2 linked regions of the Duganella zoogloeoides genome follow. The protein of the gene in region 2 binds, or shares a complex with, the protein of the main gene of each other region. Links are inferred from orthologs where the notes say so. Each region holds a gene or a part of one and is shown on either strand. Other genes may lie near its edges.

The links. The genes of interacting proteins can lie anywhere in the genome.
Region 1: the proteins of pnp (region 2) and SR858_RS04835 are in contact, whole or in part, in a cryo-EM structure (PDB 9QH0), measured with the Escherichia coli proteins. The link is inferred for Duganella zoogloeoides from one-to-one orthologs.

What each region holds. Positions count from the first base shown.
Region 1 is NZ_CP140152.1:1,103,256-1,108,664, forward strand. What follows is about bases 864-4,788. They hold SR858_RS04835 (Rne/Rng family ribonuclease), read right to left. Parts: upstream 4,427-4,788; coding sequence 1,064-4,426; downstream 864-1,063. In the rest of the region: GTP 3',8-cyclase MoaA, read right to left, coding at 1-853; SR858_RS04840 (RluA family pseudouridine synthase), read left to right, coding at 5,141-5,409. UniProt on the Escherichia coli protein: Endoribonuclease that plays a central role in RNA processing and decay. Required for the maturation of 5S and 16S rRNAs and the majority of tRNAs. Also involved in the degradation of most mRNAs.
Region 2 is NZ_CP140152.1:4,058,755-4,063,189, reverse strand. Bases 845-3,795 are described here. They hold pnp (polyribonucleotide nucleotidyltransferase), read left to right. Parts: upstream 845-1,235; coding sequence 1,236-3,356; downstream 3,357-3,795. Other genes in these bases: SR858_RS17905 (PQQ-dependent sugar dehydrogenase), read right to left, coding at 3,428-3,795; rpsO (30S ribosomal protein S15), read left to right, coding at 845-1,012. Outside these bases: SR858_RS17920 (hypothetical protein), read right to left, coding at 1-478; more of rpsO, read left to right, coding at 743-844; more of SR858_RS17905, read right to left, coding at 3,796-4,435. UniProt on the Escherichia coli protein: Involved in mRNA degradation. Catalyzes the phosphorolysis of single-stranded polyribonucleotides processively in the 3'- to 5'-direction. Also involved, along with RNase II, in tRNA processing.

The DNA of each region.
Region 1 (5,409 bases), 3.0 Mb from region 2 along the record:
CGCTGGAAATGAGGCCGATCTCGCCGCTGCCGTCCGCATACCGCCAGCGCGCGGCGGTCTCGCCGCTGTAGTTGGCGGCCACCGGCGCCAGGGGCAGTTCGGCGCCGATGCGGCGTACCACCTCCGACGATGGAATCACTTCATCCATTTTCCAGCCGTTGGAGGCGCCCACGTCCATGTATTCGATAAAGCGCAGGATGTACGGTGTGTCCTTGAAGTAGCGCGCCATCGGCAGGATTTCCTGGTCGTTCATGCCACCCTTGACCACCATATTGATCTTGATCGGCCCCAGGCCCACCTGGTGCGCCACGTCGATCCCTTTCAAGACGTCGTCCACCGTGAAATCGACATCGTTCATGCGTTGGAAGGTGGCGTTGTCGAGCGCATCGAGCGAGACGGTGACCCGTTGCAGCCCGGCGTCCCTGAGCGACTGCGCCTTGCGCGCCAGCAGAGAGGCATTGGTGGTGAGCGTGAGGTCGAGCGGCTTGCCGCTGACGGTTTTCAGTTCGGCCAGCATGCCAATCAGGCGTTCGAGATTCTTGCGCAGCAGCGGTTCGCCGCCGGTCAGGCGGATTTTTTCGACGCCGTGGGCAATGAAGATGCGGGCGATACGGGTAATTTCCTCGAACGACAGCAGCGCGGTATGCGGCAGGTACTGGTAATCGTTGTTGAACACCGCCTTGGGCATGCAGTACACGCAGCGGAAATTGCAGCGGTCGGTGACCGAGATGCGCAGGTCGTGCAGCGGCCGCGCCAGGCGGTCGGCAAGCAATCCGGTGGGCGCTTCGAGCGGGAAGGGGATGGCCGGCGCGCTGGCGCGCTGCGCGGTCATCATGATGACTTTCTCTGACATGACTCGTGGTCTGAACTCTAAACTTGCTGGGATTGAAAGGTAGTTCCGCGCTGTACTGACTGCGCCATGTGCTTACGATACCACGAGCGGGCGTTGCTCGTAGCCATACACCCGGCCAGGGCAACCGTGCCCGATGAGCTTTTGCCGGCTGCGACAGTGCATAAAAAAAGGGAAGCGCGAGGCTTCCCTTTGATCAGCTCACCGCAACGATCAGCGGCGCGTGTCGATCTGCACCATCGGCTCGTCGTTCTGCGGCGGCAGCGGCTTGCGCTCGCGTGGCACGCGGACCGGCGCTACCACCTTGGCGGCAGCTTCCTGCGCGGCGCGCAGTTTTTCCGGATCGGTGGCCGCCAGGGTCAGGCCGGCGGAGCCGAGCACGGCTTGCAGGTCGGCCGGGGTCGCTGCTGCCACAGGTGCAGGCGCTGCGGTTGGGGCAGGTGCTGCGACTGGTGCTGGTGCCGGAGTTGCCACTGGAGCAGGGGCCGGAGCCTCCACCGCAGCAGGAGCAGCAGTCGCTACTGGAGCAGAAGCCGCCACTGGTGCAGGGACTGGCGCCTCTGCAACTGGTGCTGGCGCTGCTTCGGCAACCGCCGGTGCTGCTACAGGGGCTGCTACCACAGCGGCTTCGGCTACAGGCGCTGCGGCCACCGCTGCTGGCGCAACGGGCGCAACTGGCGCTTCCACCTCGGCTGCTGCCACCGGCGCTGGCGCGGCTTCTGCCACGGCCGGCGCTGCTGGTGCAACCTGCTCAGCAGGCGCAGCAGGTGCCAGTGGTGCTTCAGTGGCAGTTGCCACCGGTGCTGCTGGCGCTTGCGCTGCGGTCGGTGCTGCTACCGATACCACTGGCGCTGCTGCGGCCACCGGAGCGGCCGGCTCTGCTACTGCTGGTGCTGTTTCACTGGCGACTTCCACTGTTGCCGGGGCTGGCGCCTTGGCAACAACTGGCGCGGCCGGGGCGACGTCCGCTGCCGGCGTGGCTGCTGCCACGACAGGCTCGGCAACTGGTGCCGGCGCTTGTTCGGCGGCAGGAGCAGCCTCAACTGCGGCGGCTGCGGCTGCTGCCGGTGCTGCAACGGCTGCGACTTGCGCACCATCGTGCTCGGCGTAGCCTTGCTCGCCATCGGCGCCCTCACTGCCTTCGCCTGCCTCGTTGTCCTGGCCTTCGCCATCACGATCACGGCGGTTACGGTTGCGGCCGCCACGACGACGGCGACGACGCGGCTCATCGCCTTCGCCTGCCAGGTCTTGCGCTTCGCCTTCCGGACCGGCATTCGGTGCGGTTTTCAGGATGCTGGTGGCTTCGGCTTCAGGACCCGTCGCAGGGGCCAACACGCCTGCTGCGAAGGTGCCCGAGGCGGCAACCGACGCTGCGGCAACCGGTGCTCCTGCGCCCAGTGCCAGCTCATCAACCTTGGCTTCCACCGGCGCCTTGTCGGCACGTGGTTCACGTGGTGGACGCGGTTCGCGTGGCGGACGCTCACCACGTTCCGGACGCTCGCCGCGCTCGGGACGTTCCGCGCGTTCAGGACGCTCGGCGCGTTCAGTGCGTTCGCGTGGCGGCTGGCCGTCTGCTGGTGCATTGTCGCGGCCTTCGCGTGGCTCACGGCCTTCACGCGGTTCGCGTGGTGGACGCGGTGGACGGGCCGGGCGGCCGGCGTCGGCGGCCTTGGTCTCGTCCGATACCGGACGGGCGGCGCCTGGTTCGCGCTCTTCGCGTTCCGGACGGCCATTCTTGCCGGTGCGGGTACGGCCGCGGGGGCCACGGGTGGCGTTGCGGTCGGCATTACGGTCCGGCGACGGCGCCTTGACCACGATGGTCGGCTGCTGCGGCAGGACCGGTTTCGCCGGTTCCGGGCTCAGGAAGCTGAACAGCTTGGCAAAGAAACCTTTCGGCGCTGGCGCCGGCACCGGGGCCGGGGCTGGCGTGATGACGGTTTCGGCCGGCTTGCGCTCGACCAGCGGTGCTGGCTGGTCAGGGGTGATGGTCTTGACCATGGCTTCCTGGCGTGGCTTGGCTTCTTCCTTCTGGCGCTTGCTGTAGGCCATGTCGGTTTCCGCTTGCTCGGCCAGGTTGTAGCTGGCCTGGCTGTCCTCCAGGCGCGGATCGTCATGCTTGATGCGCTCAAGCTTGTAGTGCGGCGTGTCGAGGTGCTTGTTCGGGATCAGAATCACGGAAATGCGGTGACGGTTCTCGATTTTCAGCACTTCGCCGCGTTTTTCGTTGAGCAGGAACGCTGCCACATCGACGGGCACTTGCACGTGGATGGTGGCCGAGTTTTCCTTCATCGCCTCTTCCTGGATGATGCGCAGGACTTGCAGGGCCGACGATTCGGTATCACGGATGTGGCCGGTGCCGGAGCAGCGCGGGCAGGTCACGTGCGAACCTTCCGACAGCGACGGACGCAGGCGCTGGCGCGACAGTTCCATCAGGCCGAAGCGCGAAATCTTGCCCATCTGGACACGGGCACGGTCGTGGTGCAGCGCATCCTTGAGGCGTTGTTCGACCTCGCGCTGGTTCTTGGCCACTTCCATGTCGATGAAGTCGATCACGATCAGGCCGCCCAGGTCGCGCAGGCGCAGCTGGCGGGCCACTTCTTCGGCCGCTTCGCAGTTGGTGTTGAAGGCGGTGGTTTCGATGTCGGAACCGCGGGTGGCGCGGGCCGAGTTGACGTCAACGGACACCAGGGCTTCGGTGTGGTCGATGACGATGGCGCCGCCCGATGGCAGCGGCACGGTGCGGCTGTAGGCGGTTTCGATCTGGTGTTCGATCTGGAAGCGCGAGAACAGCGGCACGTCGTCGCTGTAACGCTTTACACGGTGCACCATGTCGGGCATCACGTGGCTCATGAACTGGTGTGCCTGCTCGTAAATCTCGTCGGTATCGATCAGGATCTCGCCGATATCGGGCTGGAAGTAATCGCGGATGGCACGGATCACCAGCGACGACTCCTGGTAGATCAGGAAGGCGCCGGAAGCCGACTTGCCAGCGCCTTCGATCGCGCGCCACAGTTGCATCAGGTAGTTCAAGTCCCATTGCAGTTCATCGACGTTGCGGCCGATGCCGGCGGTGCGGGCGATGACCGACATGCCTGCTGGCAGGTCGAGCTTGTCCATGGTCTCGCGCAGTTCCTGGCGCTCTTCACCTTCGACGCGACGCGAAACACCACCACCGCGCGGGTTGTTCGGCATCAGGACCAGGTAGCGACCGGCCAGCGACACGAAAGAGGTCAGGGCGGCGCCTTTATTGCCGCGCTCTTCCTTTTCGACCTGGACCATGATTTCCTGGCCTTCGCGCAATGCTTCCTTGACGGACGCGTTGCGAACATCGACGCCTTCCTTGAAATAAGTTCGCGCTACTTCTTTGAATGGGAGGAAACCGTGGCGATCTTCGCCGTAGCTGACGAAGCAAGCTTCGAGCGATGGTTCGATGCGGGTGATCACGCCTTTGTAGATGTTGGACTTGCGCTGTTCGCGTCCGGCGGTTTCGATATCGATATCGATCAGTTTCTGACCATCGACAATCGCTACGCGCAGCTCTTCTTGCTGCGTAGCATTAAACAACATGCGTTTCATTTTTTTAACTCCGCGACCCGTAGGCCAGCTCTATGCCGTCGGCTCGTGGAAGCCGGCGACGAAGGTTTTGGGGTATACGCGAAGAGTCAGAACGATTGCGGGGGGTATTGCCCATTCTGTGCGGAGCAGCAGCGCGGGAGGTAACCGGCGCTGCGGACGCAACTGGGCGCTGAGAGGCTGAACGTCAGGCCGCGGGCTCGCATCACCTGTACACCTCCATGCGGCCCATAAGGACGGCAGAGAAATACAGGCGGTGAGCAGCAACGTTGAGAGCCAAATCCTCAAGCTTACATACTACAAGTAATCAATATCGCAGCGACGACAGTGTGCCGGGCTGAAATGTTACAGGGCTGGTGACAGCCATCCGTTGAGCTTGCAGCAAAGCATGGGGTCCGGCGGAAACGGCAAGCGTTATCAACTTCATCAATCGGCCAGCCGACTCTTGACCGGCTGGCCGCACTTTATCCTTACAATACTATCATTCTGATCCTGCCTCCCTGCCACTAACCGATTACAACAACGGTGCAACCTTGATATCGGCAAGGGTGGTGCGTATACGTATTTCCCCCTGAATTTGCAATTAGGCGAGGCCAGGTAGGACGCCCCTGTGTAAAATATGCTTTTCTTCTTACACCAGCCGCAGTGTATGCCGCAGCGAAATGATTATATATTCAAAATGAAGGACTTAGAGAGATTTCTGGGAAGACAGCTTAAATGAAGATGCAAAATGATGTTGTCCCCCCGTCACATTCCGCGACCACCGGCGCAGTACCCTCGTCGCAAGTCCCGCTGCAGGCGCAGTTCGTCACTATTTCCGAAGAAGACGCTGGACAAAGGATCGATAATTACCTGTTGCGAATTTGCAAAGGTGTACCGAAGAGTCACGTCTATCGCATCCTGCGTTCGGGCGAGGTGCGCGTCAACAAGGGGCGTATCGACCAGTTGTATCGCCTGGTCGAAGGCGATATGGTCCGCATTCCGCC
Region 2 (4,435 bases):
CCTCGATACCGGCGCGGTAATAGGCGCCACCGATGCCGATGCCGAACACGTCATTGCCCTGGCCCAGCCACCATTTGTAGGCGATGCTGGCCAGGTCCAGGCGCAGCTTGGCGTTCAGGCGGCCGTTGCCGGTCAGCGGCTGGCCGTTGAAGTTGGTGCTGCCGGACAGGCCGGGGTTGTAATCTTTGTCGTAGCGGTAGTAGTCGAAGTCGAAGCCATGCGAGTCGCCGATCAGTACCGAGGCCTTGACGCGCGGCAGGGTGGTTTTATCGCCCTTGTAGGTGCCGGTGTCGATGCGGCCGTACTCGGTATCGCCCTCGACCTTGATGCGCGGCTCGGTGTAGAACGCACCGACCGACAGGCTGGCGCGGTCCAGCGCCGGCGATGGCTGGGCAAACGCCAGCGCGGAGACAGTGGACAGCGCCAGCAGGGAGGCGGTATAGATGGCGGTACGGGCGGACGGGGTGCGGAAAGACATGACTACTCCATAAAAAAAGTTGCGTGACGGTATGGGCGGATCATATCAATCACACAGTTGATTTAACGTCGGCGCACTCCCAAGCTACACGTGGGACTGCTCCTACTCAGGAGCAGGCAGAATATTCAGCAATTGTCGTACTCAATGAGTACATGCCGGCCATTTTCCGCTATACTTGCGGGTCTGGTCTTTTCGGACCAGTTTTTTTGAAATCACGGTGGGCAGGGTTCAGACTCCGCGCACCGCATGTTAAAGGTAAATATCATGACCGTAGAAAACATCAACAAAGCCGCGATCATCGCGGACAACGCCCGTGGCCAAAAAGACACCGGCTCGCCAGAAGTGCAAGTTGCACTGCTGACCGCCCGCATCAACGAACTGAACGGCCACTTCAAGGCCCACAGCAAGGATCACCACTCGCGTCGCGGTCTGATCATGATGGTTAACCGTCGTAAAAGCCTGCTGTCGTACCTGAAGAACAAGGATGCTACCCGTTACCGCGATCTGATCGCCAAACTGGGTCTGCGTAAGTAATTTTATTGCGCCCTTAGCTTCAAAAGAAATGCCTGCGCCAGTTTACTGTCGCAGGCATTTTGTCATTTGTGCAGACGAAAAAATTGCTAGCTGGAATAGTCATTTGACAAGCTGGCATGGTGTTAAGAGCAAGTGTAGCAAAGGCGGCAGCCACAGATGCCGCCCGTGGTGAGGTGAACGACAGCGCCTGAAAATCTGTCGGCAAATAGAAAGGGATTTACCCATGTTTAATAAAGTTACGAAAACCTTCCAGTACGGCCAGCACACGGTCACGCTGGAAACCGGCGAAATCGCTCGCCAAGCCTCTGGCGCAGTGCTGGTGTCGATTGAAGACACCGTCGTACTGGCTACCGTGGTGGCGCGCAAGGATGCCAAGCCGGGCCAGGACTTCTTCCCGCTGACCGTCGATTACCTTGAAAAGACCTATGCAGCCGGCAAGATTCCCGGTGGTTTCTTCAAACGTGAAGGCCGCCCTTCGGAAAAAGAAACCCTGACGTCGCGTCTGATCGACCGTCCTATCCGCCCGCTGTTCCCAGAGGGCTATATGAACGAAGTGCAAGTGATCATTCACGTGCTGTCGGTCAACCCGGAAATCGATCCTGACATCGCTTCGATGATCGGCGCTTCGGCCGCATTGTGCGTGTCGGGCGTGCCGTTCAACGGCCCGATCGGCGCTGCCCGCGTGGGTTACGCCAATGGCCAGTACATTCTCAACCCAACGGTTGAACAGCTGAAAACCTCGCAGATGGACCTGGTCGTTGCAGGTACCGAAGCGGCCGTGCTGATGGTGGAATCGGAAGCCAAGCAGCTGTCCGAAGAAATCATGCTCGGCGCCGTGGTCTTTGGCCACACCCAGATGAAAGCTGTCATCGACGCCATCCATGACCTGGTACGCGACGGCGGCAAGCCGGAACAAGTGTGGACCGCGCCAGCGAAAAACGAAGCGCTGATCGGCCGCGTGACCCACTTCGCCGAAGCGAAAATCCGCGAAGCGTATCAAACCCGCGACAAGCAGGCACGTACCGACAAGCTGCGTTCGATGCACTCGGAAGTCGTCGCTGAACTGGGCGCCGAAGCGGCTGCCGCTGGCGCCGTGTCGCCGGACGGCGTCGAAGTTGGCAACATCCTGTTCGACATGGAAGCCAAGGTCGTGCGTTCGCAGATCCTCGAAGGCGAGCCACGCATCGACGGCCGCGACACCCGCACCGTGCGTCCGATCTCGATCCGCACCTCGGTCCTGCCGCGTACCCACGGTTCGGCACTGTTTACCCGTGGCGAAACCCAGGCCCTGGTCGTAGCAACCCTGGGCACCGCCCGCGATTCGCAAAAGATCGATGCACTGATGGGCGAGTTCACCGACTCCTTCATGCTGCATTACAACATGCCACCGTTCGCCACCGGCGAAACCGGCCGCGTCGGTACGCCGAAGCGCCGCGAAGTCGGCCACGGCCGCCTGGCCAAGCGCGCGCTGATCGCTGCGCTGCCGGAAGCTGACGAGTTCAGCTACGCTGTGCGCCTGGTGTCGGAAATCACCGAATCGAACGGTTCGTCGTCGATGGCGTCGGTCTGCGGCGGCTGCCTGGCGCTGATGGATGCCGGCGTGCCGATGAAAGAGCACGTGGCCGGTATCGCCATGGGCCTGATCAAGGACGGCGGCAAGTTTGCCGTGCTGTCGGACATCCTGGGCGACGAAGATCACCTGGGCGACATGGACTTCAAGGTTGCTGGTACCCGCAACGGTATCACCGCGCTGCAGATGGACATCAAGATCCAGGGCATCACCAAGGAAATCATGCAAGTGGCACTGGCGCAAGCCAAGGAAGGCCGCGAGCATATCCTGGGCGAAATGCAAAAAGCCATGCCAACCGTGAAAACGGAACTGTCCGATTTCGCACCGCGCCTGATCACCATCAAGATCAATCCGGAAAAAATCCGTGACGTAATCGGCAAAGGCGGCGCCGTGATCCGCGCGCTGACCGAAGAGACCGGCACCCAGATCGACATCAGCGACGAAGGCGTGGTCACCATCGCTTCCGTCGATGCTGCTGCCGGCCAGGAAGCCAAGCGCCGCATCGAAGAACTGACCGCGTCGGTTGAAGTAGGCAAAACCTACGACGGTACCGTGCTGAAACTGCTGGACTTCGGCGCCATCGTGCAAGTGATGCCAGGCAAAGACGGCCTGTTGCACATTTCGCAGATCGCCAACGAGCGTGTGAACGCCGTGGCCGACTACCTGAAAGAAGGCCAGCAAGTGCGCGTCAAGGTCCTGGAAACCGACGACCGCGGCCGCCTGAAGCTGTCGATGAAAGCTGCTGCTGAAGAAGCAGCTGCTGCTGCGCAGTAATCTGAGTTAGCTCAGCAAAAAAGCCGCCTGGTGTCACCCGGGCGGCTTTTTTTTCGTCCTGTTTTTCTTCCTTATTTACCTTCATAAGTTATGCGGAAAATGCGGCCACCAAAATCGTCCGACACCAGCATCGAGCCATCGGCCAGCGTGGCGATATCGACCGGGCGGCCCACGACTTCCTCGTCGCGTAGGAAGCCGCTGATGAAGGCCGTATCGCTGACGACTTTGCTGTTGTAGAGCGTAATCAGGCGCACCTCGTAGCCGCTCTTGGTGGTGCGGTTCCATGAGCCGTGGTTGGCCACGTAGACATTGTTGCGATACGCTTCCGGGAACTGCTTGCCTGTGTAAAAGGTGAGGCCGAGTGGTGCCACGTGCGGGCCCAGCTTGGCGACCGGTTCGACAAACTCTTCGCACTGGCGGCCCGCGCCGAATTTCGGGTCGGGCAGCACGCCGCCGTGGCAGTACGGGAAGCCGAAGTGCAAGCCGGCTTTGGGCGCGATATTGAGTTCGCACGATGGCGTGTTGTCGCCCAGTTCGTCGCGGCCGTTATCGGTGAACCACAGCGCTTTCGTTGTAGGGTGGAAGGCGAAGCCCACCGTGTTGCGCACGCCCCGTGCGTATTCTTCGAGGCCGCTGCCGTCGGCGTTCATGCGGTAGATCTTGGCGTGTTTGGTGTCGTCGGTGTCGCAGATATTGCACGGGGCGCCGACCGGGATGTACAGCTTGCCGTCGGGGCCGGCCTTGATGATTTTCTCGCCGTGCCATTTGTCGTTTGGCAGGTTCACTTTCACCACGGCGTACTTCGGCTGTTGCGCGTAGTGTTGGTCGATATTGTCGAAGCGGATCACGCGGCCGATTTCACCGACGTAGAGCGCGCCGTTCAGCAGCGCCACGCCGATCGGGTTTTCCAGGCCGGAAGCGATGGTGATGACCTCGGCTTTCTGGCCGGCGCGCGGTACCAGTGCGTACACCTTGCCGGCCTTGCGCGAGCCGACATACACGATGCCGCTCGGCGACACCGCCAGGCTGCGCGCGGCATCGACGCCATCGGCGTACACACTGATACGGAAACCTTGCGG